One region of the Neisseria benedictiae genome, then DNA from elsewhere that is predicted to be linked to it. Evidence: predicted binding sites of a transcription regulator. Region 1 holds the regulator's gene; the other holds the start of a gene.
What was found. The regulator FNR, encoded in region 1, switches genes on or off when oxygen is low (the NO sensors DNR and NnrR bind a similar motif). The targets are predictions, from matches to a motif close to TTGATNNNNATCAA.
Positions count from the first base shown of each region.

Region 2: a site for FNR is predicted at 8,447-8,460, ahead of Q3O12_RS05720 (universal stress protein). Genes of this name have one in related genera too.

Region 1 covers NZ_CATQFV010000070.1:4,096-18,971, forward strand. The annotation lists gene Q3O12_RS09155 (anhydro-N-acetylmuramic acid kinase) at 1-1,015, opposite strand, end outside; gene Q3O12_RS09160 (inorganic phosphate transporter) at 1,168-2,742, shown strand; gene Q3O12_RS09165 (hypothetical protein) at 2,756-2,986, shown strand; gene hemN (oxygen-independent coproporphyrinogen III oxidase) at 2,993-4,414, opposite strand; gene fnr (fumarate/nitrate reduction transcriptional regulator Fnr) at 4,549-5,283, shown strand; gene Q3O12_RS09180 (CysB family HTH-type transcriptional regulator) at 5,396-6,346, opposite strand; gene Q3O12_RS09185 (OmpA family protein) at 6,710-7,405, shown strand; gene thiL (thiamine-phosphate kinase) at 7,771-8,727, shown strand; gene Q3O12_RS09195 (phosphatidylglycerophosphatase A family protein) at 8,720-9,205, shown strand; gene ettA (energy-dependent translational throttle protein EttA) at 9,265-10,941, opposite strand; gene Q3O12_RS09205 (SLC45 family MFS transporter) at 11,177-12,529, shown strand; gene Q3O12_RS09210 (glycoside hydrolase family 65 protein) at 12,651-14,876, shown strand, end outside.
Region 2 covers NZ_CATQFV010000052.1:114,838-129,713, forward strand. The annotation lists gene Q3O12_RS05680 (sulfatase-like hydrolase/transferase) at 1-341, opposite strand, end outside; gene argS (arginine--tRNA ligase) at 884-2,602, opposite strand; gene pncB (nicotinate phosphoribosyltransferase) at 2,694-3,902, opposite strand; gene brnQ (branched-chain amino acid transport system II carrier protein) at 4,010-5,335, opposite strand; gene Q3O12_RS05700 (segregation and condensation protein A) at 5,353-6,198, opposite strand; partial or broken gene Q3O12_RS05705 (hypothetical protein) at 6,370-6,810, opposite strand; gene Q3O12_RS05710 (EndoU domain-containing protein) at 7,203-7,442, opposite strand; gene Q3O12_RS05715 (tRNA threonylcarbamoyladenosine dehydratase) at 7,653-8,429, opposite strand; gene Q3O12_RS05720 (universal stress protein) at 8,646-9,110, shown strand; gene rph (ribonuclease PH) at 9,192-9,920, shown strand; gene Q3O12_RS05730 (aspartate kinase) at 10,122-11,339, shown strand; gene Q3O12_RS05735 (TonB-dependent receptor domain-containing protein) at 11,461-14,226, opposite strand; gene Q3O12_RS05740 (rRNA large subunit pseudouridine synthase E) at 14,505-14,876, opposite strand, start outside.

The DNA.
Region 1 (14,876 bases):
ACGCCGCCAACCACGCAAATGCGGCGGCTTCTACCCATTGCGGATCGAGGTTCAGTTCGGCGGTGCTGTGTAAGGAAACGCGTGTGCCGAAACATTCTGCCAAATCTGCCATTAAAACAGGATTGCGGATGCCGCCGCCGCAAATATACATTTGACGGGCATCTGCCGCTGCGTGTGAGACGGCGTCGAAAACGGTTTGCGCGGTGAATCGGGAAAGCGTCCGTAATACGTCGTATCGGTTTTCGCCGCCGTCAAGGTAGGTTTCGAGCCAATTTAGGGCAAACAGTTCGCGCCCCGTGCTTTTTGGGTGGGGTTGTGAGAAATATGGGTGGGCGAGCAGCCTGTCGAGCAGGTGCGGTAATATGTTGCCTTGTGCCGCTTTTTCACCGTTTTTGTCGTAAGGCAGCTGCCAGTGTGCCTGCGTCCACGCGTCCATCAGCATATTGCCCGGCCCTGTGTCGAAGCCGAAGGCGGGTGCGTCGGGGGGGAGTACGCTGATGTTGGCAATCCCGCCGATGTTCAGCACCACGCGTGTTTCCCTGTCGTCGCGGAACAGGGCTTCGTGAAAGGCGGGGACGAGCGGCGCACCTTGTCCGCCGGCCGCAAGGTCGCGGCTGCGGAAGTCGCCGACGGTAAAAATCTGAGTCAGTTCCGCCAGCAGCGGCAAATCGGCAAGCTGTACGCTGTAACCGTGTTCCGGCGCGTGTCGGACGGTTTGACCGTGGCAGCCGAGGGCGGTAATGTCGGACGGTGCGAGGTTTTGACTGCACAGCAGTTCGGCGACGGTTTGCGCATACAGGCGGCTGAGTTCTTGCGACAAAATCCTGCTGCGGTGCAGTTCGTCCGTGCCTGTGTCTTGCAAATCCAGCAATTTGCGGCGCAACCGGTCAGGGTAGGGGGTAAAGGCGTGCCCTTCCGCGCCCAGCCATTTGCTGCCGTCCATACGTATCAGTACGGCATCCGCCCCATCCATGCTGGTTCCCGACATGATGCCGATGTAAAGCTGTGTTTCCATCATCACTTCCAAACTGGTGCAAAACGCCATTTTAACGTGTATTGACGCTCGTATACCGATTTGCTGCCGCAGTGTAAATAAATGTTTCAAGACGGATTGCAAAAGGTTACAATATCTGCGAAAACCCTTCTGTGTTCACTAAGGAATCTTCCATGGCTCAAACTCAAATGAGTGCGAACTTGAAACTGATTAACGCCGTCTTTGCCGCCATGCTGGTAGGCATAGTCGGCTATTTTATCTATTGGGGTTTGGGTTATACCCACTACAATAACAGCGTGCTTTTCATCATCGCCACGATGTTCGGCGTGTTTATGGCGTTTAATGTTGGCGGCAACGATATTGCCAATTCTTTCGGTACCAGCGTCGGTTCCGGCACGCTGACGATCCCGCAGGCTTTGCTGATTGCGGCGGTGTTTGAGGTCAGCGGCGCGGTCATCGCGGGTGGCGAGGTAACCGATACCATACGCAAAGGCATCGTTGATTTGAACGGTATGAACCTCGAGCCCATGCAGTTTGTGTTTATCATGATGTCTGCACTCTTGGCGGCGGCTTTGTGGCTGCTGTTCGCGTCCCACAAAGGCCTGCCGGTTTCGACGACGCACGCGATTATCGGCGGCATCGTCGGCAGTGCGTTGTGTATGGCGGTTATGAACCATGCCGACTGGGGAACGTTGATTCAGTGGGGAAAATTGGGAGAAATCGGGATATCTTGGGTGCTGTCGCCTGTTTTGGGCGGTGCGGTTTCCTATTTCCTGTTTTCCCGCGTTAAGAAAAATGTCTTAGATTACAACGCTTGGGCGGAAGGTACGCTCAAGGGCATCAAGCAGGAAAAAAAGGCCTATAAAGAACAGCACCGCCTGTTTTTCGAGGGTTTGTCTGAGGCTGAAAAAGTCGAATACGCCACCAAAATGGCGCACGACGCGCAAATTTATGACGAGCCTGAATTTGATCCGCAAGAGCTGCAATCGGAGTATTACCGCGGTCTTTATGCGTTCGATAACCGTAAAAACAATGTCGATTCTTACAAGGCGTTGCACTCTTGGGTTCCCTTTATCGCTTCGTTCGGCGCGATGATGATTTCCGCTATGCTGATTTTCAAGGGTCTGAAAAACCTGCATCTGGGCATGAGCAATGTCAACAGCTTCCTGACTATCTTTATGATAGGTGCGGCGGTGTGGATGGGTACGTTTGTTTTTGCAAAAAGCCTCAAGCGTAAAGATTTGGGCAAATCGACCTTTCAGATGTTTTCATGGATGCAGGTCTTTACCGCATGCGGTTTCGCATTCAGCCACGGGGCGAACGATATCGCCAACGCCATCGGTCCGTTTGCCGCGATTATGGATGTTTTGCGGACTAACAGCGTTGCCGCGCAAAATGCCGTTCCTCCGATTGCCATGCTGACCTTCGGTATCGCACTGATTGTCGGTTTGTGGTTTGTCGGTAAAGAGGTGATTAAAACCGTCGGTACGAGTTTGGCTGAAATGCATCCTGCTTCGGGTTTTACCGCCGAACTGTCCGCCGCATCCGTCGTGATGGGGGCGTCGCTGATGGGGCTGCCTGTTTCCAGTACGCATATCTTGGTCGGCGCGGTACTCGGTATCGGTCTGGTCAACCGTAATGCCAATTGGAAACTGATGAAGCCCATCGGTTTGGCGTGGGTCATTACCCTGCCTGCCGCCGCCGTCCTGTCGGTGGCCAGCTATTTGATTTTGCAGGCAGTATTCTGATTGTAAAATACTGATGCCGTCTGAACCCGTGTTCAGACGGCATTTTGTTGATGGAATGTGCGGGCTTGTGCCTTATGCACAATCTGTTCTGTCGGGATATGCCGTTTGGTATCTTGGTTTCGGAACGGTCGGATACAAAGGTGCGGAACGTTATGATATGCCGCCGCCTGTCCTTGAAAACACTTATCCTGCCGGCAGCAAAATGCCGTCTGAAAAAGCCTTTCAGACGGCATTTGTACGTTAGCCGCAATCACACCGTTTGCGAATATTTCGCTTTGGTTTCTTTATGGCGCAGGTGGTAGTCGAAGACCATGGCGATGTTGCGGATGAGGAAGCGTCCTTTCGGGGTAACGGTCAGCCCGTGGCTGTTCAGGCGCACCAATCCCAAACCGGCGAGTTTTTCCAAATCCGCCAGTTCGTCTTTGAAGTAACGGTCGAACGGGATACCGAATATGTCTTCGTAAACACGGTAGTCGAGCGCGAAGCGGCACATCAAATCCTGAATGATGCTGCGGCGCAGGATGTCGTCCTGATTGAGCTGGTAGCCGCGCATGATGGGCAGTCTGCCTTCGTCGATGGCGGCATAGTAGGCATCGATGTCGCGTTCGTTTTGGGAGTAGGTGTTGCCGATTTTGCCGATGGACGACACGCCGATGGCGACCAAATCGCAATCCGCGTAGGTCGAATAGCCTTGGAAGTTGCGCTGGAGGAAGCCTTCTTTGAGGGCGATGGAGAGTTCGTCGTCAGGTTTGGCGAAATGGTCCATGCCGATGAAGACGTAGCCGCGCTCTGTCAGGGTTTGGACGCAGTATTGCAGCATATCGAGCTTCTCTTCGCTGTCGGGGACGGCGGCGGTATCGATGCGGCGTTGCGGTTTGAACACGTGCGGCAGGTGGGCGTAGTGGTAAAGGGCGAGGCGGTCGGGATCGAGCGACAAAACCGTGTCTATGGTGGTCTTGATGCTTTCCGAAGTCTGGTGCGGCAGACCGTAAATCAAATCGACGCTGACGGATTTGAACCCTGCCTCACGGGCGGCATCGATGACTTCTTTGGTTTCTTCGTAGCTTTGGATACGGTTGACCGCCGCCTGCACTTTGGGGTCGAAATCCTGAATGCCGACGCTCATGCGGTTGAAGCCGAGCCTGCCGAGCATGAGGACGGTGTCGCGGCTGACTTTGCGCGGGTCGATTTCGATGGAGTATTCGCCGGACGGTATCAGTTCGAAATGTTTGCGTATCATACGGAAGACGCGTTCGATCTGTTCGTCGCTCAAAAAGGTCGGCGTGCCGCCACCGAAGTGCAGTTGGGCAAGCTGGTGCCGTCCGTTCAGATGCGGGGCGAGCAGTTCCATTTCTTTTTCAAGATATTCGATGTAGGCATCGGCGCGGCTTTTGTCTTTGGTGATGATTTTGTTGCAGCCGCAGTAGTAGCAGATGGTGTTGCAGAACGGAATGTGAATGTAAAGGGAAAGCGGTTTGTTTAACGCGCCCATACCGCGCAAATGTAAAGCTTTGATATATTCGCCTTCGCGGAAACCGTCATGGAAACGGTCGGCGGTAGGGTAGGAAGTATAGCGCGGGCCGCTGGCGGGCAGGCTGGCAATCAGTTCGCGGTCAAACTCGGGGCGGTCATCGTTTACATTGTGATTGTTCTGTATCTGAATGATTTTCATGGTGTGTGTGCGGTTTTATGATGTTAGTCAAATTTTGGATAGTTTGGTAGAATGCCACAGTATGATAAACCTGTCTTGATATGTGTCAACAAGCACATAATCGGGATGGGACAAAACACACGAAAAGGTACGGTATGGCTTCGCATAATACTACACATCAGATGAAAACCTTGTGTTCTTCCTGTTCTTTGCGGGAACTTTGTCTGCCTGTCGGATTGCTGCCCAACGAGTTCAGCCAACTCGATGCCGTCATCCGCCAAAGCCGCCGCCTGAAAAAAGGCGAATACCTGTTCCGTGCCGGCGAAGCCTTTACTTCGCTCTTTGCCATCCGTTCGGGCTTCTTCAAAACAACCGTCGCCAGTCAGGACGGCCGCGATCAGGTAACGGGTTTCTTTATGTCGGGCGAACTCATCGGCATGGACGGCATCTGTTCCCATGTGCACAGTTGCGATGCGGTCGCCTTGGAAGACAGCGAAGTGTGCGAACTGCCGTTTACCCACATCGAAGAACTCGGTCAGAATATCCCCAGCCTGCGTACCCACTTTTTCCGCATGATGAGCCGTGAAATCGTGCGCGATCAAGGTGTTATGCTGCTGTTGGGTAATATGCGCGCCGAAGAACGGATTGCCGCCTTCCTGCTGAACCTTTCCCAAAGGCTCTACTCGCGCGGTTTCGCCGCCAACGACTTCATCTTAAGAATGTCCCGCGAAGAAATCGGCAGCTATCTCGGGCTGAAACTCGAAACCGTCAGCCGCACATTGTCCAAGTTCCATCAGGAAGGATTGATTTCCGTCGAACACAAACACATCAAGATTCTCAATCTGCAAGTGCTGAAAAAAATGGTATCCGGTTGTTCGCACGCCATTTGATTAACCTGTACGAGCATTTCAGACGGCATTCTCAATAAACACAGGGCAGACGAAAATATCTGCCCTGTTTGTTTTATCTGCCGCAAAATGCCGTCTGAAAACCGGCAGCCGCCTAAATCGAAAAATCCTCGCTGATGGGCGTGTACAGAATCCTGTCCACCTTCTCGCGTGTCAGGTGCGGTGCAAACGATTGGATAAAGTCATACGCATATCCGCGCAAATAAGTATCGTTGCGTAAGGCAATCCATGTTGGAGAAGGTTCAAACAAATGTGCGGCATCCACAAGTTGCAAATCGTCATCCGTATCCGGGTTGTAGGCCATCTTTGCCATCAATCCCACGCCCAAACCCAAGCGCACATAAGTCTTCAATACGTCCGTATCCGCCGCCGCCAATGCGACATCCGGCCGTTCCAAACGGGCTTTGGCGAATGCCCGCGCGATGCTGCTGCCCGCATTGAATGCAAATTCATAAGTAATCAGCGGAAACCTCGCCAAATCTTCAATACGGAGGGGATTCCTGCATTCGAGCAACGGATGGTCTCCCGGCACGATTACCGCGTGCGTCCACTCATAACAGGGAAGCCCCGCCAGTTCCGGCCGGTCGTCTATCCGCTCCGTGACAATCGCCAAATCCGCCTCGCCCGAAGCAGCCATCCGCGCAATGGCGGCAGGGCTCCCCTGTTTGATGGTCAGATTGACTTTCGGATAGCGTTTCACAAAATCGGCAACAATCAAGGGCAGGGCATAGCGTGCCTGAGTATGTGTTGTGGCTACCGTCAGCGAACCGCTGTCATGCCCCGTAAACTCGCTGCCGATGTTTTTAATGTTCTGCACATCGCGCAAAATACGTTCCGCAATATCCAAAACCGCCTTGCCCGGCTGCGAGACGGAAACCACGCGCTTGCCGCTGCGGATAAAAATCTGAATGCCGATTTCTTCTTCCAGCAATTTGATTTGTTTGGAGATGCCGGGTTGTGATGTGAATAAGGCCTCGGCCGCTTCGGAAACGTTCAGGTTGTGCCGGTAAACTTCTAAGGCGTATTTCAATTGTTGTAATTTCATGGCGGGTCGGTGTCGGTCTGTGTCGGGTGGCTGAACATTGTTTATAATTTATCATATTTTCTTGCCGGTACGGTATGGGGCTTTGCCGTTGTGTTTGTTGTTTTTGTGCAACGGCAATCGTGCGATATGGAAAAAATCCCCCTAAAGTAATGACACGGAATTGATTTTTCGGCATGATAGACGATTAGGAAACAGGCTGTTTTACGGTTGTTTTCAGGCGTTGAGTATTGACAGTCCGCCCCCTGCTTCTTTATAGTGGAGACTGAAATATCCGATTTGCCGCCATGTTTCTACAGCGGCCTGTATGTTGGCAATTCAGCAGTTGCTCCTGTATCTGCTGTACAAATTTAATGAGGGAATAAAATGACCAAACAGCTGAAATTAAGCGCATTATTCGTTGCATTGCTCGCTTCCGGCACTGCTATGGCGAGCGAAGCCCATATCCACGGTTATACCGTGAGCGGCCAATCGCAAGAAGTCGTACGCAACAACTACGGCGAATGCTGGAAAAATACCTACTTCGACAAAGCAACCCAAGGCCGCGTAGAGTGCGGCGATGCAGTTGAACCGGCTCCTGTTGCTGTTGTAGAGCAGGCTCCGCAATATGTTGACGAAACCGTTTCCCTGTCTGCCAAAACCCTGTTCGGTTTCGACAAAGACGTACTGCGTACCGAAGCCCAAGACAACCTGAAAGTATTGGCCCAACGCCTGGGTCAAACCAACGTACAATCCGTACGTGTTGAAGGTCATACCGACTTCATGGGTTCTGAAAAATACAACCAGGCCCTGTCCGAGCGTCGCGCCAACGTAGTGGCAAACTACTTGGTCAGCAACGGTGTGCCTGCCTCTAAAACTTCTGCTGTCGGCTTGGGCGAATCTCAAGCGCAAATGACTCAGGTTTGTGAAGCCGAAGTCGCCAAACTGGGTGCAAAAGCCTCTAAAGCCAAAAAACGTGAGGCTCTGATTGCATGTATCGAACCTGACCGCCGTGTTGACGTGAAAATCCGCAGCATCGTAACCCGTCAGGTTGCGCCGGCTCATGTTCACACCCAACAATAAGCTTTAAAAGCATCTTGCCGATGGGTAGGGTTGGATTCCTCTTCTGTATAAGAGAAGAGGTTTACGTATCAAACTCTAATCGGTTCTGATGAAACAAAACAAACCCCGCTTTTGCGGGGTTTGTTTTTAGGATGCTTGAGGAAACGGTTATTGTCAGAATATGGGGTAGGGTTTATGCTCCATCAAAATCTTCCTGGTGTCTTGAAACTCCGGTTTTGAAGGCGATAGAATTTGGATTTGTTTGTGAGGGAACAAACTCTCTCAAATCAGTGCTGTACGCGGTGCTGCGTTTTATGTGCGGTACTGTGTAAAATACAGCAGATTAATAAAAATCAACATGGCGGTGCGTTCGGATATTTTGCGACATGAAAGAATTTGACTTCATCAAACGGTATTTGCAAACAGGTGCGGATAAGGATGTCGTATTGGGCATAGGCGACGATGCGGCAATTATCCGCCCACGTGAGGGTTTCGATTTGTGTTTCAGTGCGGATATGCTGCTGAGGGACAGGCATTTTTTTGCAGATGTCAAACCTGAAGACTTGGCTTGGAAGGTTTTGGCCGTCAATATTTCAGATATGGCGGCGATGGGTGCGATACCGCGTTGGGTGCTGCTGAGCGCGGCGTTGCCCGAATTGGATGAAGTATGGCTGGAACGGTTTTGCGGCAGTTTTTTCGGTTTGGCGGGAAAGTTCGGTATCACCTTAATCGGCGGCGATACGACCAAGGGCGATATGGCGTTCAATGTAACCATTATCGGCGAATTGCCGAAAGGTAGGGCATTGCGGCGTGATGCGGCGGTTGCGGGCGACGATATTTGGGTGTCGGGGCGTGTCGGTATGGCGGCGGCGGCTTTGAACTGCCGTCTGAAACGGTGTGTGTTGCCGGATGATGTGTTTGCCGAATGCGAACAAAAGCTGCTCCGCCCCGAGCCAAGGGTTGAACTGGGGCTTGCGCTGTTGCCGTTTGCCCGGGCGGCGCAGGATGTTTCAGACGGCCTCGCGCAAGATTTGGGGCATATCCTGACCGCTTCCGGCGTGGGGGCGGAAATTTGGGCCGATTCGCTGCCGTCTTTATCCGTATTGAAAGATATTTTGCCCCGAGCGCAATGGCTGTCTTATACTTTGGCGGGCGGCGACGATTACGAACTGGTATTTACCGCATCGGAAAGTTGCCGCAGCCGCGTGCTTGATGCGGGGGAACGGTGCGGCGTGCCGGTAACGCGCATCGGCAAAATCAACGGAGGATGCCGTCTGAAGGTTTTAGATGCCGACGGCAGGGAATTGGAACTACATTCTTTAGGATTCGATCATTTTGGCTGATTTTAAACCTGACTTTGCGTGGCTGTTGAAACGGCCGTTGTGTTTTTTGGCTTTCGGTTTCGGCAGCGGACTGGCTCCGTTCGCGCCGGGCACATTCGGCACTTTGGCGGCATTGCCTTTGGCGTTTGTGCTGATATTGGCGGGTGTGGACGGATGGCTGCTGGCTTTTTTGTGTATCGTGCTGTTTATGTGGGGCATACGCATTTGCGCGTGTGCGGAACGTGAAACGGGTGTCAGCGACCACGGTGGGATTGTTTGGGACGAGATTGTCGCCATGCTGTTTGTGTTGGCGTTTGTGCCGTTCAGGTGGACGTGGTGGCTGGCGGCGTTCGTCTTATTCCGCCTGTTTGACGTGCTCAAACCGCCTCCCGTCGGTTGGTTTGATAAGAATCTGCACGGCGGTTTGGGCATTATGGCGGACGATATGGCGGCGGCGGTGATGACCTTGATTGTCTTGAGGATTGCAATGCTGTTTTAAACGGGGCTGCCTTGTAACAATGCCGTCTGAAAGCCTTTCAGACAGCATTGTTTCGGAGGTTAACGCGTTACCGGTTTATATTTAATCCGTTTCGGTTTCGCGCCTTCTTCGCCGAGTCGGCGTTTCTTATCGGCTTCATACTCCTGATAGTTGCCGTCGAAGAACATCCATTTCGAATCGCCTTCACAAGCCAGAATATGCGTAGCAATACGGTCGAGGAACCAGCGGTCGTGCGAAATCACCATCACGCTACCGGCAAATTCCAACAATGCGTCTTCCAACGCGCGCAGGGTTTCTACGTCGAGGTCGTTAGACGGTTCGTCCAGCAGCAATACATTGCCACCGCTCAACAAGGTTTTTGCCAAGTGCAAACGTCCGCGTTCGCCGCCGGAAAGCTGCCCTGCGATTTTGCTTTGGTCGCTGCCTTTAAAGTTGAAGCGTCCCAAATATTGGCGGGCGGGAATTTCGAACTGTCCGACCTGCAAAATGTCGCGGCCTTCGGCGATGTTGTCGAACACGGTTTTGTCGTTTTGCAAACCTTCGCGGCTTTGGTCGATCAGGCTCATTTTCACGGTTTGCCCGATTTTCACTTCGCCGGAATCGGGCTGCTCTTTGCCCGCAATCATTTTAAACAGCGTCGATTTACCCGCGCCGTTCGGGCCGATGATGCCGACAATCGCGCCCGCAGGCACTTTGAAGCTCAAATCGTCAATCAGCACTTTATCGCCGAACGATTTGGAAACATTCACAAATTCAATTACTTCGTTACCCAAACGCTCGGCAACGGGAATAAAGATTTCCTGCGTTTCATTGCGTTTTTGGTATTCGTAGTTGCTCATTTCTTCAAAACGCGCCAAACGCGCCTTGGACTTGGCTTGGCGGCCTTTGGCATTTTGGCGCACCCATTCCAATTCCTGCTTCATCGCCTTCACGCGCGCTGCTTCGGATTTCGCCTCGTTTTCCAAGCGTTTTTCTTTCTGCTCCAGCCAAGACGAGTAATTGCCTTTCCACGGAATACCGTGTCCGCGGTCGAGTTCCAAAATCCATTCGGCAGCGTTGTCCAAGAAGTAGCGGTCGTGCGTTACCGCGACCACCGTGCCGGGGAAGCGCACGAGGAATTGCTCCAGCCATTCGACCGATTCCGCATCCAAGTGGTTGGTCGGCTCGTCCAACAGCAGCATATCCGGCTTGCTCAACAAGAGTTTGCACAAGGCGACGCGTCGTTTTTCACCGCCGGACAAATTGCCGATTTTGGCATCCCAATCAGGCAGGCGCAGTGCGTCAGCAGCGATTTCCAATTCGTGTTCCGCACCGCCGCCCGTGGACGAACCCGCCGCAATAATCGCTTCCAAGCGGCCCTGCTCTTCCGCCAGCGCGTCAAAATCCGCATCGGGATTGGCGTACTCGGCATACACTTCTTCCAAACGTTTCTGCGCGGCGGCTACTTCGCCCAAACCGCTTTCCACTTCCTCACGCACGGTTTTTTCAGGATCAAGCTCCGGCTCTTGCGGCAGGTAGCCGATTTTGATGCCGCCCATCGGCACAGCTTCGCCCTCAAATTCCTTATCCACACCCGCCATAATCCGCAGCACGGTGGACTTGCCCGCGCCGTTCAAACCGAGCAGGCCGATTTTCGCGCCAGGGAAAAATGAAAGGGAAATATCTTTAATGATGGTTTTCTGCGGCGGCACAACCTTGCTCACGCGCAGCATAGAATAGACGTATTGTTGGGACATGGTTTTCTCGATTCGGTCAAACAAATTTCAGACGGTCCATTTTAACCGATAATTTGATTTAAGCCAGTTTATCCGCGAACCGATATTGCCAAAATCGGGCAGGATTCATAAAATCCGCCTATCTCTTTGAAATTAGACAAACAAAAAAATAATAATGATAGAGGGTTGCCACACCGGCAACCATTTCGGATTTTCCAAAGCAAATACTTTTCAAATCAAAAAAAGGATTTACCTTATGTCGGAATATACGCCTCAAACAGCAAAACAAGGTTTGCCCTCACTGGCAAAAAGCACGATTTGGATGTTGAGCTTCGGCTATCTCGGCGTTCAGACGGCCTTTACCCTGCAAAGCTCGCAAATGAGCCGAATTTTTCAAACACTAGGCGCAGACCCGCACAATTTAGGCTGGTTTTTCATCCTGCCGCCGCTGGCCGGCATGCTGGTTCAGCCGATTGTGGGCTACTACTCAGACCGCACTTGGATGCCGCGCTTGGGCGGCCGCCGCCTGCCCTATCTGCTTTACGGCACGCTGATTGCGGTTATCGTGATGATTCTGATGCCGAACTCGGGCAGCTTCGGTTTTGGCTACGCTTCTTTGGCGGCTTTGTCGTTTGGCGCGCTGATGATTGCGCTGTTGGACGTGTCGTCGAATATGGCGATGCAGCCGTTTAAGATGATGGTCGGCGACATGGTCAACGAGGAGCAGAAAAGCTACGCCTACGGGATTCAAAGTTTCTTAGCGAATACGGGCGCGGTTGTGGCGGCGATTCTGCCGTTTGTGTTCGCGTATATCGGTTTGGCGAACACGGCCGAAAAAGGCGTTGTGCCGCAGACCGTGGTCGTAGCATTCTATGTGGGCGCGGCGTTACTGATTATTACCAGTGCGTTCACGATTTTCAAAGTCAAAGAATACGATCCGGAAACCTACGCCCGCTATCACGGCATCGATGTCGCTGCGAATCAGGAAAAAGCCAACTGGTTCGAACTTTTGAAAACCGCGCCTAAAGCGTTTTGGACGGTTACTTTGGTACAATTCTTCTGCTGGTTTGCTTTCCAATATATGTGGACTTATTCGGCAGGCGCGATTGCGGAAAACGTCTGGCACACCACCGATGCGTCTTCCGTAGGTTATCAGGAGGCGGGCAACTGGTACGGCGTTTTGGCGGCGGTACAATCCATTGCTGCCGTTATCTGCTCGTTTATTCTGGCAAAAGTACCGAATAAATACCATAAGGCGGGTTATTTCGGTTGCTTGGCTTTGGGTGCGCTCGGTTTCTTCTCCGTTTTCTTCATCAGCAATCAATACGCGCTGGTGTTGTCTTATACCTTAATCGGCATTGCGTGGGCAGGCATCATTACCTATCCGCTGACGATTGTGACCAATGCCCTCTCAGGCAAACACATGGGTACTTATTTGGGCCTGTTCAACGGCTCTATCTGTATGCCTCAAATCGTCGCTTCGCTGCTGAGTTTCGTCCTCTTCCCTATGCTGGGCAGCCATCAGGCAACCATGTTCTTGGTTGCCGGCGCAGTCTTGCTGATGGGGGCTTTCTCAGTATGCCTGATTAAAGAGACCCACGGCGAATAATCCGTTTCAACACCATCGGCAAAGGCCGTCTGAAACTTCTGCCGACGCTTTATCCGATTCAATAAGGCAAACCGTATTTCCAAACGGTTTGCCATAAAACCATCAAAACAGGAGCTTTACGATGTACACAAGAATTATGGAAATCAGCCCTTGGACGCTGCGTTCGGCAAAGCTGGAAAAAGAACACAAACGGCTGCAAGAGAGCCTGACCAGTTTGGGCAACGGCTATATGGGTATGCGCGGCAGCTTTGAGGAAACCTATTCCGCCGACAGCCACTTGGGCACCTACATCGCCGGCGTGTGGTTTCCCGACAAAACCCGCGTCGGCTGGTGGAAAAACGGCTACCCCAAATATTTCGGCAAAGCCATCAACGCGCTCAATTTCAGCAAAGTCAAAATCTTTGTCGACGGGCAGGAAGTGGACTTGGCGAAAAACGACGTTGCCGGCTTCTCCGTCGAACTCGATATGCAGCACGGCGTGTTGCGCCGCTTGTTCACCGTATTCGGCGTGCGTTTCGATGTGTGCAAATTCCTGTCCGTCGCGCAAAAAGAGCTGGCGGTTATCCGCTGGGAAGCCGTATCCGTTGACGGCAAAACCCACCAAGTCCGCATCGATTCCATCATCGATGCCGACGTGAAAAACGAAGACTCCAACTACGAAGAAAAATTCTGGCAGGTATTGGACAAAGGCGTTTCAGACAGTCTCTCCTACATTGCCGCCCAAACCGTTGCCAACCCTTTCGGCGTGGAACAATTTATCGTCAACGCCGAGCAAACTTTCGCCGGCAGCTTCAAAGCCCTCAGCGGCAGCCAAACCGACTGGCAGGTCTCCAATTCTTTCGAAGCCGAAGTCGGCAGCACGCCCGAAACCTTTGAAAAACGGGTTATCGTTACCACCAGCCGCGATTATCAAGGCTTGGAAGCAGTGAAAGCCGCAGGCCGCGCCTTGTCGGAAAAAATCGCAGGCGTTGCGTTTGAAACCTTGCTGGACGCGCACAAAGCAGGCTGGCTGCACCGTTGGGAAATCGCCGACGTGGTCATCGAAGGCAACGACGAAGCGCAGCAAGGCATCCGTTTCAATCTGTTCCAACTGTTCTCCACCTACTACGGCGAAGACGCGCGTCTGAACATCGGCCCGAAAGGCTTTACCGGCGAAAAATACGGCGGCGCGACCTATTGGGACACCGAAGCCTACGCAGTGCCGCTCTACCTCGCACTAGCAGAACCTGAAGTTACCCGCAACCTGCTGCAATACCGCCGCAACCAACTGCCGCAGGCGCAGCACAACGCGCGCGAACAGGGCTTGGCGGGCGCACTCTATCCGATGGTAACGTTTACGGGTATCGAGTGCCACAACGAATGGGAAATCACCTTCGAGGAAATCCACCGCAACGGCGCGATTCCTTACGCCATCTACAACTACACCAACTACACCGGCGACGAGGGCTATCTTGCCAAAGAAGGCTTGGAAGTCTTGGTCGAAGTGTCCCGCTTCTGGGCGGACCGCGTCCACTTCTCCAAACGCAACGGCAAATACATGATTCACGGCGTAACCGGCCCGAACGAATACGAAAACAACATCAACAACAACTGGTACACCAACACCCTCGCCGCATGGGTATTGGACTACACCCGCGAAGCCTTGGCGAAATACCCGCGTCCGGATTTGAACGTGCGTGCCGCCGAGTTGGAAAAATGGGCGGACATCAGCGCGAATATGTACCGTCCGCATGACGAAGAACTCGGCGTATTCGTCCAACACGACGGCTTCCTTGATAAAGACATCCGCCCCGTGTCCGCGCTTTCGCCCGACGATTTGCCGCTCAACCAGAAATGGTCGTGGGACAAAATCCTGCGTTCGCCCTTCATCAAGCAGGCGGACGTGTTGCAAGGTATCTACTTCTTCGGCGACCGTTTCAATATCGACGAAAAACGCCGCAACTTCGACTTCTACGAACCGATGACCGTGCATGAAAGCTCGTTGTCTCCATGTATCCACGCCATCCTTGCCGCCGAACTGGGCAAAGAAGAAAAAGCCGTGGAAATGTACCGGCGCACCGCCCGCCTGGACTTGGACAACTACAACAACGACACCGAAGACGGCCTGCACATCACCTCCATGACCGGCTCGTGGCTCGCCATCGTCCAAGGTTTCGCCCAAATGAAAACCTGGGGCGGCAAACTCAGCTTCGCCCCGTTCCTGCCGAGTGCGTGGACAGGCTATGCCTTCCACATCAACTACCGCGGCCGTCTGATTAAGGTCGCCGTCGGCAAAGAAAACGTCGTCTTCACCCTGCTCAAAGGCGAGCCGCTCGAATTGCAGGTATACGGCAAAGACATCACGCTC
Region 2 (14,876 bases), on a different contig from region 1:
TGATAAGGGGCGGGGGCGGTCAGGATGAAGGGGACGAGGTTGATAGCACCGATGAGGTCCATAAAAGGGAAGAGCTGGATCACCATCATCAGCCCGTCAAACAAAACCGCCAGCCAAAACGCCAATACGCCGGTAATTTTGACGAAACGCCAAGGCAGGGCGATCAGCAGCGCGGCGGGAAGGTAGTCCAAATTGACAATCGGGCGGGCGGTGGCGGTCAGCAGTGCCAAAACCCAAAACATCGCATTGGGGGCCAGCAGTATCAGCAGGGACAGCAGCAGCCGTTTCGGCAGGAATGGCGGCAGCGTCCATTGTTTGGAGAGCAGGGTGTGAATATTCATCGTATTTCCTTTTCGGTTGAAACTTCGCCACTCGGACATCTGTCCTTCGGGGCGGCAGGATCAGACTTTATTTGGGAGGCGCAACCCCTTCCAAATCAGGGCAACACATAGGGCGGTGCTTTATATGTCGTCCTGTGTGTTGAAACATCTGCATTTCTTTCTGAAACAGGGGTATTTGAAACAGAGAACCGGATGACAGACCGATGCCGTCCGGGCGCGAAAATGCGGCACGGTGCGGCAGGGGTCGCGCGCGTGTCGGGGAAAGGAAAACAGGGAAAGGGGGCGGGCTGAAACCCTGCCTGAAGAAAAGGCGGGTTTGAGTGGCGGGAAAAGGGGAATGCGCCGCGCGGAAAGTGCGTGCGTCGGCAGGGAGGGGGTTATAATTTTTTGCTTGCTTGCTTGCTTGCTTGCTTGGCGTTTGTCTGTTTCGCATTTTGGGAAGGGGGCGGATACGGTGTATCGCGCCGCTTTTTTTCAGATTCGGATGAGGATGCTCCGCCGGTTGATTGCGGGGCTGTTGTCCGCAATCGGGCGGTGCGGTTTTACATTACGTCCAACACATCGATGCCCAGCAAATCCAAGCCTTGTTTCAGCGTATCGCCGGTGAGTTTCGCCAGTTGCAGACGGCTGTTGCGGGTTGCGCCTTCGGCTTTGAGTATCGGGCAGGCTTCGTAGAAGCGGCTGAACAAGGTAGCGATTTGATAGAGGTAGGCGGCGAGGTAGTGCGGATACGCCGTGTCCGCTACGCTTTGCAGTACGTCTTCAAATTTCAAAAGCTCGGCGGCAAGCTGTTTTTCCAGCGGTTCGGTCAAAACAGTCGGTGCGGTTGCGTCCCATTCACCGGCTTTGCGGAACACGCTTTGCACGCGGGTGTAGGCATATTGCAGGTAGGGGGCGGTGTTGCCTTCAAACGAAAGCATAGCGTCCCAGTCGAACACATAATCACTGGTGCGGTTTTTGCTCAAGTCGGCATATTTGACTGCGCCGATGCCGACGGTTTTGCCGATTTTAGCGGCTTCGTCCGCACCCAATCCGGGATTTTTTTCTTTCACCAAAGCGGTGGCGCGTTCGACGGCTTCGGTCAGCAGGTCAACCAGTTTTACGGTGTCGCCGCTGCGTGTTTTGAACGGTTTGCCGTCTTTGCCCATCATGGTACCGAAGCCGATAAACTCGGCTTTTGCATCTTCAGGCAGATAGCCGGCTTTGCGGGAAGTGGTGAAGAGTTGCTCAAAGTGCAGGGCTTGGCGGTGGTCGACGACGTACAGCAGGCGGTCGGCCTTCAGACGGCCTATGCGGTAGCGCAGACACGCCAAATCGGTGGAGGCGTAGAGGAAGCCGCCGCCTTGTTTTTGCACGATAAATGCGGCAGGTTCGCCGTCTTTGTTTTTGAATTCGTCCAAGAACACGACTTTCGCGCCGTCGTCTTCGACCGCCAGACCTTTTTGAACCAAATCATCGACCACGGGCTGCAAATCGTCGTTGTATTTGGATTCGCCCGCCACATCTTCGGGGCGCAGTTTCAAGCCCAGCGTGTCATAAACGGCTTGAGCGTGCGAGAGCGAAATATCAACAAACTGTTTCCACAACGCCAACACGGTTTCATCGCCGCCTTGCAGTTTCACAACGTATTCGCGTGCGGTGTTGGCAAAGGCTGGATCTTCGTCAAAGCGCACTTTGGCGGCGCGGTAAAATTGCTCTAAATCCGCCAGCTCAAACGCGGCGTTGTCTTTTTGCTGCTCGACCAAATAAGCGACCAACATGCCGAACTGCGTACCCCAGTCGCCGACGTGGTTTTGGCGGACGACAGTGTTGCCCATAAATGCCAACACGCGCGAAATGCTGTCGCCGATGATGCTGGAACGCAGGTGGCCGACATGCATTTCCTTCGCCAGATTGGGCGAGGAATAGTCGATAACGACGGTTTTCGGCTTATCGGTTTTTGCTATGCCGAAACGCGCGTCGTTTAAGGCAGCATGAATGTTCTGAGCGAGGAAGTCAGGACGCAGGCGCAGGTTGATAAAGCCCGGGCCAGCTACCTCCGCGCTTTCAATCACGGCGTTGCCCGCCAATACTTCGGCCACTTTTTGCGCCAATTCGCGCGGATTTTGTTTGGCTTTTTTCGCCGCACCCATCACGCCGTTGATTTGGAAATCGCCGTGTTCGGCATTTTTGGTCGGCTGCAAAACAATAGGGCTGTCGGCGATGCCTGCGGTGGCAAAGGCGGCGGCGGCTTCGTGTTCGACGGTTTGGTGTAGGTTCATGAAGTTCGGTCTTTCGGTTAAATTTAAATCAGGCGGTATTTTAAAAGAATTTATGCGGCAGCAATAGAAATTGTGGGATTGTTGCCGGGGATTAGGATGTTTGTACAGCGGGAACGCCGAATACCTGCCTCAGGTAGGCAAGGAAGGTATTGTTGTTGGTCATGGTTTTTCCGGGGGAATCGGAGAGCTTGGCGACGGACTGACCGTTGCATTCGACCAGTTTCAACACGATATTCAAAGGCGTATGCCCCATATCGTTGGTCAAGTTGGTGCCTATTCCGAAACTGGTTTTGAAGCGGTCTTTGAAATATTGGTGTAAAGCCCAAGATCGGTCGATATCCAGCCCGTCGGAGAAGGTCAGCATTTTGGTCCGGCTGTCGATTTTGAGTTTTTTATAGTGCGTATAGGCTTTGTCCCCCCATTCGTAGGGGTCTCCGCTGTCATGCCGCAAACCGTCGAAGAGCTTGGCGAAATAAAGGTCGAAATCACGCAGGAAGGCATCCATGCCGACCACGTCGGTCAATGCGATACCGAGGTCGCCGCGGTATTCGTGTACCCAGCTTTCAAGCGCGGCTTTTTGGAAATTCCGCAATTGTACGTCGAGGGCCTGGAATGCCTGCAGGAACTCGTGCGCCATGGTGCCGATGGGGGTAATGCCGAGTTTTTTGGCGAGATAAACGTTGCTGGTCCCGCGTACGATGCTGGGGGCGGCTTCAAGCAGGGTGCGGATGACGTGTTCCTGCCATGGGAGGTTGTAGCGGCGACGTGTGCCGAAGTCGGAAATCAGGAAGGGCGGATCGTCCGGATTCTGTGTGGCGGCTATTTCTTTCAGACGTGCGGCTTTGGCTTGAAGCCGGCGTTCGCCTTCTTCTATGACCGCAGGTGTTTCCAAGCGGCGGAAGTAAAGTTCGTTGACAATGGCAAGGATGAAGATTTCAAAAAACATCGCTTGAATCATGGGGCCTTCGATACGGATGTTCAGACGGCCTTCGGCATCGGTGCCGACTTCGACAAAGCGGCGTTGGAGCTGGAAGAGTTCGAGATAGTCGACGAAATCGCTTTTAATGAAGCGCAGGCTGCGGAGGTAGCCGAGTTCGTCATGGGTGAAGCGCAGTTGGCAGAGTGAGTCAAGTTCGGCTTCCAAGTCTTCCTTGATATCGGCAAGCGGATAGGGAGTTGAGGCATTGCGGCATCGGAATTCGTAAAGGCTGTGTGTCTGCGGAAACTGGTGCAGAACCACTTGCAGCATAGTGAATTTGTAGAGGTCGGTGTCAAGAAGTGAATGTATGATGCCTGTCATGTGGCGGTTCTCCCAGTTTCTGGTGGCGGCTTAGGACGTATTAGAACACATCACATTTGCCCTGTGTACCGAAAATGCCGTCTGAAGGTCTTTCAGACGGCATGGTTTCAGGATTTTTTCCTTACGGCCGCATTGAGCAGGCAGCCTAAGGCAAAGCAGGTTAAAGAGGGAATAATCCAACCCAGTCCTATGCTGTATAGGGGAAGGGCTTTGTCGATGGCTTTTGCTGCCGTTTCGCTGAAACCGAAGGCGGTTTTGTAGGCATCGAGCAGGCCGATCGCTAGTGCGGGCATCATGGTGCAGAAATAGACGATGCGGCTGCCGCCGAACAGCCTGTCGGTCAGGGTCAGCAGGATGAGTACGATGGTCAGCGGATAAAGCAGCATGAGCATGGGGACGGAAATCTGCAGGATGGCTGACAGCCCCTTGTTTGCCAAGACGATGGAAACCAGCGTATTGATGATGACGAAGGTTTTGTAGGAAATGCCCGGACAGAGGCGGTTGAAATATTCGGCGCATGAGGTAACCAAGCCGACAGCGGTGGTTAGGCAGGCAAGCAGTACGATAACGCCCAGCAGCAGGTTGCCGCCCAACCCGAAATAGTATTGTGCCGATTTCGACAATACCAGCGCGCCGTTTTCTTGCAAACCGATTCCCGCCACACTGGTCGCCCCCATATAGCCTATCAGCAGGTAAACCGCAGCAAGGCAGCCTGCAGCCATCAGGCCTGATGTGGCGGTGGTTTTCAGCAGGTCCGAACGGTTGTCGACACCCATGGCGCGGACGGCGTCGATAACGATAATGGCAAAGACGAGCGAGGCGAGGGCGTCCATCGTGCCGTAGCCTTCCAAAATGCCTTTAATCATCGGGCGGACGGCAAAATCGCCTTGTGCGGCAAGCGGTGCACCGATGGGGTTGAGTGCGGCATAACCGACCAATACAGCGATGGTCAGCAGGAGTGCGGGTGTCAGGATTTTTCCGATGCGGTCAACCAATTTGCCCGGAGACATCGAAAGCCAGTAGGCCAGGCCGAAAAAAAGCAGGCTGAATACTGCCTGAGCCATATTCGGGGGAAGGTTGCCGATCAGCGGTAAAACGCCGATTTCAAAGGAAACCGTCGCCGTCCGGGGCAGGGCGAACAGCGGGCCGATGGCAAGGTAAAGGGAGGCGGCAAACGCTATGCCGTACCAGGGGGCGACACGCGAGGCGAGTGCTTCGACATCACGGGAACCCGAGTAGCCAATGGCGATTACGCCCAATAGCGGCAGGCCTGCGCCGGTCAATAAGAAGCCGGGCATGGAAATCAGCCAGTTTTCTCCCGCCTGTTGGCCTAGATACGCGGGATAGATGAGGTTGCCTGCGCCGAAAAACAGGGCAAACAGCATGAGTCCGACCGCCCATAATGAGGCTTGGTTTTGTTTGCTTGTCATCATGTTCCTTTTTAAATAGGTCAATCCGGTGTTTCTGTCCCGGTTATGCCGTCTGAAGGCGTTTCTTGATGATTGAGGCTGATTCGGATTTCTCCGAAACCGACTTCCTGCACGATTCTGACCAATCCTTCTTTGGCAAGCTCCAGCAGCGCGATGAAGTTGACGACCACGTAAGCCGCACCCTGTTCGGGATTGAACAGGTCGTGAAACCCGCATATCCCGTGTCCGTTCAGACGGCGCAGGATTGCCGCCATTTGCTCGCGCACGGAAAGGGTTTCTTGGATGACTTCGTGGCTGCGGGTGTGTTTCGCCCGCGACAAAATCCCCAGCCAAGCCTGCGTCAGGTCGGCAATATAGACTTCGGGCAGCCTGACCTCGGCGGCGATTTCCAAAGGCAGATATGCCCACGCGAAATCCCGTCCGGCGCGGGGCAGCGCGTCCAAGCCCTGTGCCGCCAGCTTCATTTGTTCGTAAGCCAGCAGGCGGCGCACCAGCTCGGCACGCGGGTCGGCCTCGTTTTCTTCAGTTTCTTCGGGGCGCGGCAGCAGCAGGCGGGATTTAATCTCAATCAATACCGCCGCCATCAAAAGATATTCCGCCGCCAAATCAAATTGATAGGCTTCCATTTGGGCAATGTAGTGCAGATACTGTTCGGTAATCTTCACCATTGGAATATCCAGTACGTCGATGTTCTGTTTGCGGATCAGATACAGCAGCAAATCCAAAGGGCCTTGAAAACTGCCCAATACGACTTTCAGCGCGTCGGGCGGAATAAACAAATCCCGGGGCAAATCGGTAACGGGTTGGCCGAATACCCATGCGACGGTGTGCTCGGATGGTGCGGATGGGGCAGGAATGGGCGGCATGGCGTGAATCGGTAAGTGGATTTCAATATTAAGTTTACAAAAGAAAACAATCTGCCGGCATTCACGCGTAATGTGGTCGGGCAGATGTTCAGACGGCATTATAACGGCTTTTAAATGCAAATGTTTTGAAAAGGAGCAGGTTGTGAATACGGTCTTGCTAAAACCTCTTAATTAATATAAATGTCTGAATTTTAAGTTTCTTGAGACAATATAATCAGTACTGGCTCTATCTATATAACCAGTAGCTTCTTTTACTTCAATATTATCTACATTACCGTATATTACAGGTAGCGACCCATAAATGATAAATTTATTCCCCAAAATTTTTTTACTAATTGATATATCATCTTCCATAAGTAATTCAGCGTAATTTTTAGCTCTTACTTGAAATCTAAACAATATTTTTCCTGCGTAAATTCTCGCATATGCGGGAGAGTTTATACCATAATCTTTGTATAGATGAACAATAGAAATACATTGTTCATCTATGCAATAATAAGCTACTTTTTGTTGGTCAAGATAACGGCAATATATGTAATACATACTGCAAAGTATTACCACTAATAATGTAAAACTTGTTCTTAGGATACATATTTTGCGATAACGTATCTTACCATGCGCTTGCTCAAATTCGGTGGTATAATTTTTCTTAATAAAATTAATACATTCTTTTAATTTTTCTGTAAAAATTTTTGTTGATATCACAGAAACAATTTCATCAGTTAGCAAGCTATCTATTTGTACTATGTCGCCATTAATAATGACCCCTAAATTTTCTCTATATTGATAAATTTCTTCTTGTGATGATGCATTTTCTTGTATTTCTTTTAATAAAGATTCTGACATTTTTAATAAATGCAAAACTCCTACTCCACCATCATCCATTAAAAAACTACCTAGCCAAGCTAAATTATCATTAGTTTCAAAAACACCAAACCTATCATTACTTCCATCTTTGAAAAAATCTTTAGTAAATATTAAACTCATACTTATTTCTTATTAATTTACATTTTAGGATAAACAGTAATATTTGGTTCTAAATAACCTTCAACTTTTACACCACTTGGTGTAATGCCTTTCCATATTCGAGTAGGTTTTCCACCGCGCAATTCTATACTAATTGTTTTATTTGCAAATGCATGTTCAACTTCATTTTTGATGCGAGCACCATCCCATGATTTTGGAAACATTGTTGAAATTCCACCATTGTTTGTTTTTGGAACCCATCTTCTAGTATATACCATATACTACAAAAAATATCGGAATAAGCATTAGTAATAAAAATGAAAAAATAACTAAATTATTAACGAATTCCATTAAATAGCTCTCCGATACTTAGTATATTATTAGGAATCATATATTTTATGTTATTTTTTATCCGTATCCTTTGTTGTCCTAAATCATAACCATAGTTTGTTTAAATGCCGTCTGAATCCTGTTTCAGACGGCATTGCTTATTTTTTGCCCACGATGTGTTCCACCGCCGCCTGTGCGCAATACAGTCCGAATGAAGCGGTAACGAGCATGCTTGCGCCATAGCCGGCGCACGACAAGCCCTGCGGTGCGGTATCGGCAGAACACGCCGCGCCTGATTGCGGCGGCGTGATGTTTTCGGTTGAGAACACGCACGGCACGCGCATTTTGGCTTTCGTATCGCGGCTGAAGCCGTAGCGTTTCCGCAAGGTGTAGCGCAGGTTGGCAAGCAGCGGGTCGTGGGTTACGCGGCTCAAATCGGCGGTTTGGATCAACGCCGGATCTTTTTGTCCGCCCGCGCCGCCGCTGAGGACAAACGGTTGTTTGCGTTCCACAAAATAAGCCGCCATTGCCGCTTTGACGCGCACTTGGTCGATTGCGTCGATGACGAAATCAAAACCTTTTCCGAAGTATTCCGGCAAATTGTCTTCGGTAACGAAATCTTCAATTTCAAACACTTCGCATTGCGGATTGATTTGTGTAATGCGTTCGCGCAGGGCGGTAACTTTCGCCTTGCCGAAGTCGCCGGTCAGGGCGTGCAGCTGGCGGTTGACATTGGATTCGGCAACATTGTCCAAATCAATCAGGGTTAAATGTCCGATGCCCGTTCTTGCCAAAGCTTCGACCGCCCACGAGCCGACACCGCCCACGCCGACTACGCAGATGTGTGCCTGTGAAAAGTGCGCCAAGGCAGAGTCTCCGTAGAGTCTGGCGATGCCGCCGAAGCGTCGCGAAGAGGTCAAAGCGTTGTCGGACATGGTCGAATCCTGCAAGATTGCGTCAAATCAAAAAGTGAACGAAAGCCGGCAAAAAATGCCTGACTGCACGGAAGCGGCATATTATACTGGAAAGCGATCGGGCTGTTCGGCTGTTGTATAAAGCCCGACGGCGGGTCTATAATGAAACGGCGCAAACTGTCTCTGCGCCCATCCGACAAGACGGCACCGCGAGGCGGTGCAAAAGGAGAATACGATATGTACAAACATCTGGTCGTTGCCGTTGACGGCAGTGAAACTTCCATCAATGCCCTGAAACATGCCGCCGAACTTGCAGGAGTCAACAACGCGCGCCTGACTTTGGTGCACGTTGCCAATCCTGCCGAATATATGGCGCTTGCCCCTGAATTTTTGCAACACGAGAGTTACGAGGCAGCCGCCATTGCACAAGGCAACGAGGTTTTGGATGCCGCCGAGCGCACCGCCCGGGAACTGGGTGTGGAAAATACCGTCAAACACCTGCTGGTTGCCAATAAGGGTGCGCGCGAAATGGCGCAGGATTTGGTCGATTATGCCGATGAAAACGGTGCCGACCTGCTGGTGTTGGGCACGCACGGACGCACCGGCCTGATGCACCTTTTAATGGGTAGTTTTGCCGAAACGGTAATGCGCCAAAGCCATCTGCCGCTGCTGATTATCCGCAGTAAAGCCGAAGAAGCGTAGAAATTTTCAGTTTGAAGGCCTTAAATGTGATTTTTCATATTTAAGGCTTTTTAATTTATCTGTTTTTAACGGGAGGGCAGTATGCCTGATTATATCCGCACCTCACGCGCCGCCGACAGCCTGCGCGATATCAAAATCACCCCTCATTTCCTGCCGCATACGGACGGTTCGTGCCTTATTGAATGCGGCAACACCAAAGTCATCTGCACAGCCTCCATAGACGAAAACGTCCCGCCGTTTCTGCGCGGCAAAAACCAAGGCTGGGTAACCGCAGAATACGGGATGCTGCCTGCGTCCACCGCTTCCCGGATGCGCCGCGAAGCTTCGGCGGGCAAACAGTCGGGACGCACACAAGAAATCCAACGTTTGATCGGGCGTTCGCTGCGCGCGGTTGTGGATATGGAAAAACTCGGCGAACGACAAATCCTGATTGATTGCGATGTGATTCAGGCGGACGGTGGCACGCGCACAGCATCCATTACCGGCGCGTTTGTCGCGCTGCACATTGCCGTCGGAAAGCTGATTTCAGACGGCATATTGACCGAAAATCCGATTCGTGAGGCCGTTGCCGCCGTATCAGCAGGCGTAGTGAACGGCGTACCGCTTCTGGATTTGGATTATCCCGAAGACTCCGGCTGCGACAGTGATGTGAACATCGTCATGACCGCTTCGGGCAAAATCATCGAAATACAGGGGACGGCGGAAGGCGCGCCGTTCAGTTTGGACGAGTTGGGCAAACTGGTTGCACTGGCGCAAAAAGGCATAGGCGAACTGCTGCGTTATCAGCAAAATGCGTTGTCCACCGCCTGATTGTCGTCCGGATGCCGTCTGAAAACCGTTCAGACGGCATTTTGTCAAAAATCTGAAAGAACAGGTTTTTTGCTGACCGCTGTCAAACGGCAGGCGGGAAAGCGCAGTCCGTTCTTGAACTTCATGTAAAAAATAGTAATAATAGCCGCTTTTCCAGCAAACTATGCTGCCCGACCAATCCCACACAAGAAAGCACGAAACATGGCGTTAATCGTACACAAATACGGCGGCACATCGGTAGGCTCGCCCGAACGCATCAAAAACGTAGCCAAACGTGTCGCCAAAGTCCGCGCCGAAGGACACGACATCGTCGTCGTCGTATCCGCCATGAGCGGCGAAACCAACCGCCTGGTTGCGCTGGCGCACGAAATGCAGGAGCACCCCGATCCGCGCGAATTGGACGTGGTTTTGTCTACCGGCGAACAGGTTACCATCGGCCTTTTGGCGATGGCATTGAAAGACATCGGCGTGGATGCCAAGAGCTACACCGGCTGGCAGGTCGCCCTCAAAACCGATACTGCCCACACCAAAGCCCGCATCGAAAGCATCGATGACGAAAAAATGCGCGCCGACCTCGCCGAAGGCAAAGTCGTCATCGTCGCCGGCTTCCAAGGCATCAGCAGCGAAGGCGATATTTCCACACTCGGACGTGGCGGTTCCGACACCTCCGCCGTTGCGCTTGCCGCAGCCCTCAAAGCGGATGAATGCCAAATCTATACCGACGTGGACGGCGTTTACACCACCGACCCCCGCGTCGTACCCGAAGCGCGCCGTATGGATACGGTAACGTTTGAAGAAATGATTGAGCTGGCAAGCCTCGGCTCGAAAGTTTTGCAAATCCGTTCAGTAGAATTTGCCGGAAAATACAAAGTGCGCCTGCGCGTACTGAGCAGCCTGCAAGACGGCGGCAACGGCACTTTAATCACATTTGAAGAGGACGACAATATGGAAAAAGCCGCCGTAACCGGTATCGCATTCGACAAAAACCAAGCCCGCATCAACGTGCGCGGCGTACCCGACAAACCCGGCGTTGCCTATCAGATTTTAGGCGCGGTTGCCGATGCCAACATCGAAGTCGATATGATTATCCAAAACGTCGGCAGCGAAGGCACGACCGATTTTTCTTTCACCGTACCGCGCGGCGATTACAAACAGACTTTGGAAATCCTGTCCGAACGCCAAGACAGCATCAGTGCGGCTTCTATCGACGGCGACGACACCGTGTGCAAAGTCTCCGCAGTCGGTTTGGGTATGCGTTCGCACGTCGGCGTAGCCGCCAAAATCTTCCGTACCCTTGCAGAAGAAGGCATCAACATCCAAATGATTTCAACTTCTGAAATCAAAGTTTCCGTATTGATTGATGAAAAATACATGGAACTGGCAACCAGGGTATTGCATAAAGCCTTTGATTTGGGCTGATGTTTCACGGTTTGAAACGGACAACGGCACTGCCTTTATCGGGCAGTGCCGTTTTGTCTGCCGTCTGAACGTTCAGACGGCATATTTTTGTTCCGCCGGACGGATAAAACCCTTTCCGTTTTTAAAACTTGTAGCTCATCGTCATCAAAAAGGTGCGTCCGCGTGCAAAATTGGTCAATACGCTTTGGCTTGTGCCGCCGTATTTGCCGTTGCACAAGCCATCAGCATTACACGTTACGTCTTCGTCCTTGTCTTTCGGGTCGAACGAGCTGTAATAACGCTGCGTTGCCGCATCATTGCCCGCATCGAGCGGATCGATATAACGCCTGTCGAACAGATTTTTGACTTCGGCGCGGAAAATAAGGTTTTTCTTCGGCTCGTAAGCGGCGTAAAAATCAAAAATCAAAGGCTGGCGGGCAAGGGTTTCGGTTTGTTTGATGGAACGCTTGCCCAGTTGCCGGAAATTGCTGGTATTTCCCCCGTTGGTGCCGTCGATATAGCGTTCTTCCGCTGTAGCGCGGATGCTCTTGCCGAAATAGCGCATTGCACCGCCTAAAGTCAGTTTGTTGCCCAACCAGCGCGTACCGACTTCCAAACGTCCATAATCTCGCGGCAGAGCGGAAACTCTGCTTAACCCATAACCTTGTTTGAGTTGGTCTTCTTTGGAGGCATTGTTGGGGGACTCGCTCGCATCACTGAAGTTGGTCGGTTGCGTGCTTTTTTGATAGGCGTAAGAAAGGTTGGTAAAAAAACGTCCATAATCGTAATTCAGCTCCAACTCAAAACCGTGTTTGTGTACTTTGTCTTTGAAATTGCGGTGTTGGATGGTGTAGGCAAGCCTCGTGCTGTCAACCCAGCTCGGGATATCCCCATTCAAGTCCCACCATTTCCCGTAAACGTTGTGGATGTAGTTGTCAATGCGACTGCGGTAGCTGACTAGTTTTAATCCTAATATATCATCTTGTTTTAAAAATCCTTTTTTATAGGTATTAAAGCCAAATTGCCAAGTGTTTGCGCGCTCTGGTTTTAGGTCGGTGTTAACGCCGGAGTCGCCGATTTGGGAAAAATACATTTCTTGGATGTTGGGCATACGGTGTGTGCGCGAATAGCCGACAAATGGCATGAAATAATCGCCGAAGTCCGCACTAATGCTGACCGAATGGTTGTTGGCGCGCTTTTTGCCGTATTTTTTCAATACGGGTTCATAAAGCTCGCAGCTCGGATTGCAATGTTCCCTGTATATCGGCGAGTTTTCTCCGAATGTCTGCTTAAATTCGTCTTCCGAGCCGTAATAGCCTGTATATTCGCCGCCGAAACGGTAGTTGATTGTATTGGTGCTGTAGTTTAAGCGGTAAATGTCTTTTTTGAGCGCGGCATCAAAGTAGAAAGTGTTGAAATATTGGCTGCCGGCTGGTTGGACAATGGTTGATTTTTGAGGCAACAGTCCTTTATCGCCCTTAAACCGCCCCAAATAGGAATAAAGGCCGCTGTCCTGGTCGGGGCCGTCGAAAAATAGGCCTAATTCTTCAGGGAAGCGGTTTTTGCTGTATTTGTTGTTGAAATAATTGAAACCCAAAGTGGTTTTCAACTCGGTTTCACGGGGCAGTTGGAAGGAGGAAGTATTATTGAGGTCAAGGATTTTTGCATTGTTGTTGGTTTCAAAATCCTTTAAAAGTCCCCAGCCTGTAAACTTCGACCCTTTCGGATATCTCTGTCTGCCCGAATTATACGCGGCGGTCAGATTGAGGTTGGCATATGGGTTTAAAGATAAACCATAATTGAACTGATAATTGCGGTTGATGATTTTCCGGCTGCCGATTTTGGTGTTTAAATCGCGAAATTGAGCAGTCCATTTGTTGGACAGCCCGTCGTATTCCAATTTAAACAGATTGCCTGTTGACTGCTGTGTCAGGCTTGACGGATCGATGGGGGTGATGTCGTATTGCGGCGCCAGGTCCTCCCGCCAGCTTCTATCATGGTCTTCGATATATTTTTGCAGTTCTTGAGGGTCTTCGTATTTTTTATACCACTTGGTTCCCCAGTATTGCCTTTGTAAATCCCGCTCCCATTTTCCGCTGTCGGAATTGAATTTCAAACCACCCTCTTGTACAAAATATTGCTGTTTGCGCCGTTCCAGATATTCTTCACCAAAATTTCCGATGTGCTGTCCGCCGCCGCCCACCCGGTAATTTTGAGCCACGCTATGCCTGCTGTGTCCGTAAATCAAACCGACAGATGCTCCGCTTTCCAGCCATTTGCGCGCACCTAGCGTTGCCATCGCATTGCCTTTGTTTGAGTTGGTTCCGGTCAGACCTTTTAGCAGCAGTCCGTAGGTATTGTCGCCCTGTACGACGTCATCCACGCTTAAAGTCCGCAGGTTCGCCGAACCGGCAAGGCTGTTGATGCCTGCCGATCCGCTGAAGCTGCCTTTGACGACATCCATGCCGGCAATAAAATTGGTATCGACGGATGCGCCGAATTGCGAAGAACCGCCAGCCCTACCTGCATCGGTCGAAGTCGAATAAAAGGTCTGCGTGATACCGTCCACCATCGTATTGACCCGCCCGAACCCGCTGTCGCCGCGAATATTCAAAGACACAATGCCCGAGCTTTTATCTTGCTGTGTAAACGCACCGGGTATGCTGCGGACGATGGCATCGAGGTTTTCGCTGGATTTGAATATATCCTGACGGGTCGATACGGCACGTGCATCGGTGAATACCTTTTTGTCTTTCGGTACGTGCTTTGCCTTGACGTGCACATCTTCCAAAACCTGTATCTGCGCCTCACTGCCCGCGCGCCCTGCATCTTCTGCATAGCTATGATGGTATAACATAACACTTATAAGATAAAAAGAAATCGGCTTCAACCGGAAAGAAGATCTCATATTTTCCTCAAATGTAATCAAATAAATTTGCCATGATATCACTTTTCAATATAAATAAACATCAGAATGATGAAGAAAAGTTGGAATAAAGATAAATATCGATACTATTTGTATTTGAAATGATGAGTTCTGTTTGTTTTTAAATGCAGATCCGACTTTTCTAAATGGTAATCCGATGCAAAATAAGGTTTGCCGGCTGTTGTAAAATGCCGATGTGGTCAAACTGTACAGAAGCAGCAGAAGTGGGTTTAAAAGGATAATGGCAGGGCAATGCGGCTTTATGGTTTAAACGGAGCGTATATCCATTCTCCGGGGTTCAAATCCAAATCAAATAGTTTCAGTTTGCCGCTGGCTACTCTGACCAGGCGCAGGCAGGGATAGCCCGCCTTGGCGGTCATTCGCCTGACTTGGCGGTTTTTGCCCTCGGAAATGGTAATTTCAATCCAAAAATCGGGAACGGTTTTGCGGACGCGTATCGGCGGAACGCGCTCCCACAAACACTCGGCTTCGCCGGGATTTAAAACGCGGACGAAGGCGGGGCGGGCAGTGAAATCGCCCAAGTCCACACCTTTTCGCAGAATATCCAAACGGCTTTCGTCGGGCGAGCCTTCCAGTTGCGCCCAGTAGGTTTTGGGCTGTTTGAATTTCGG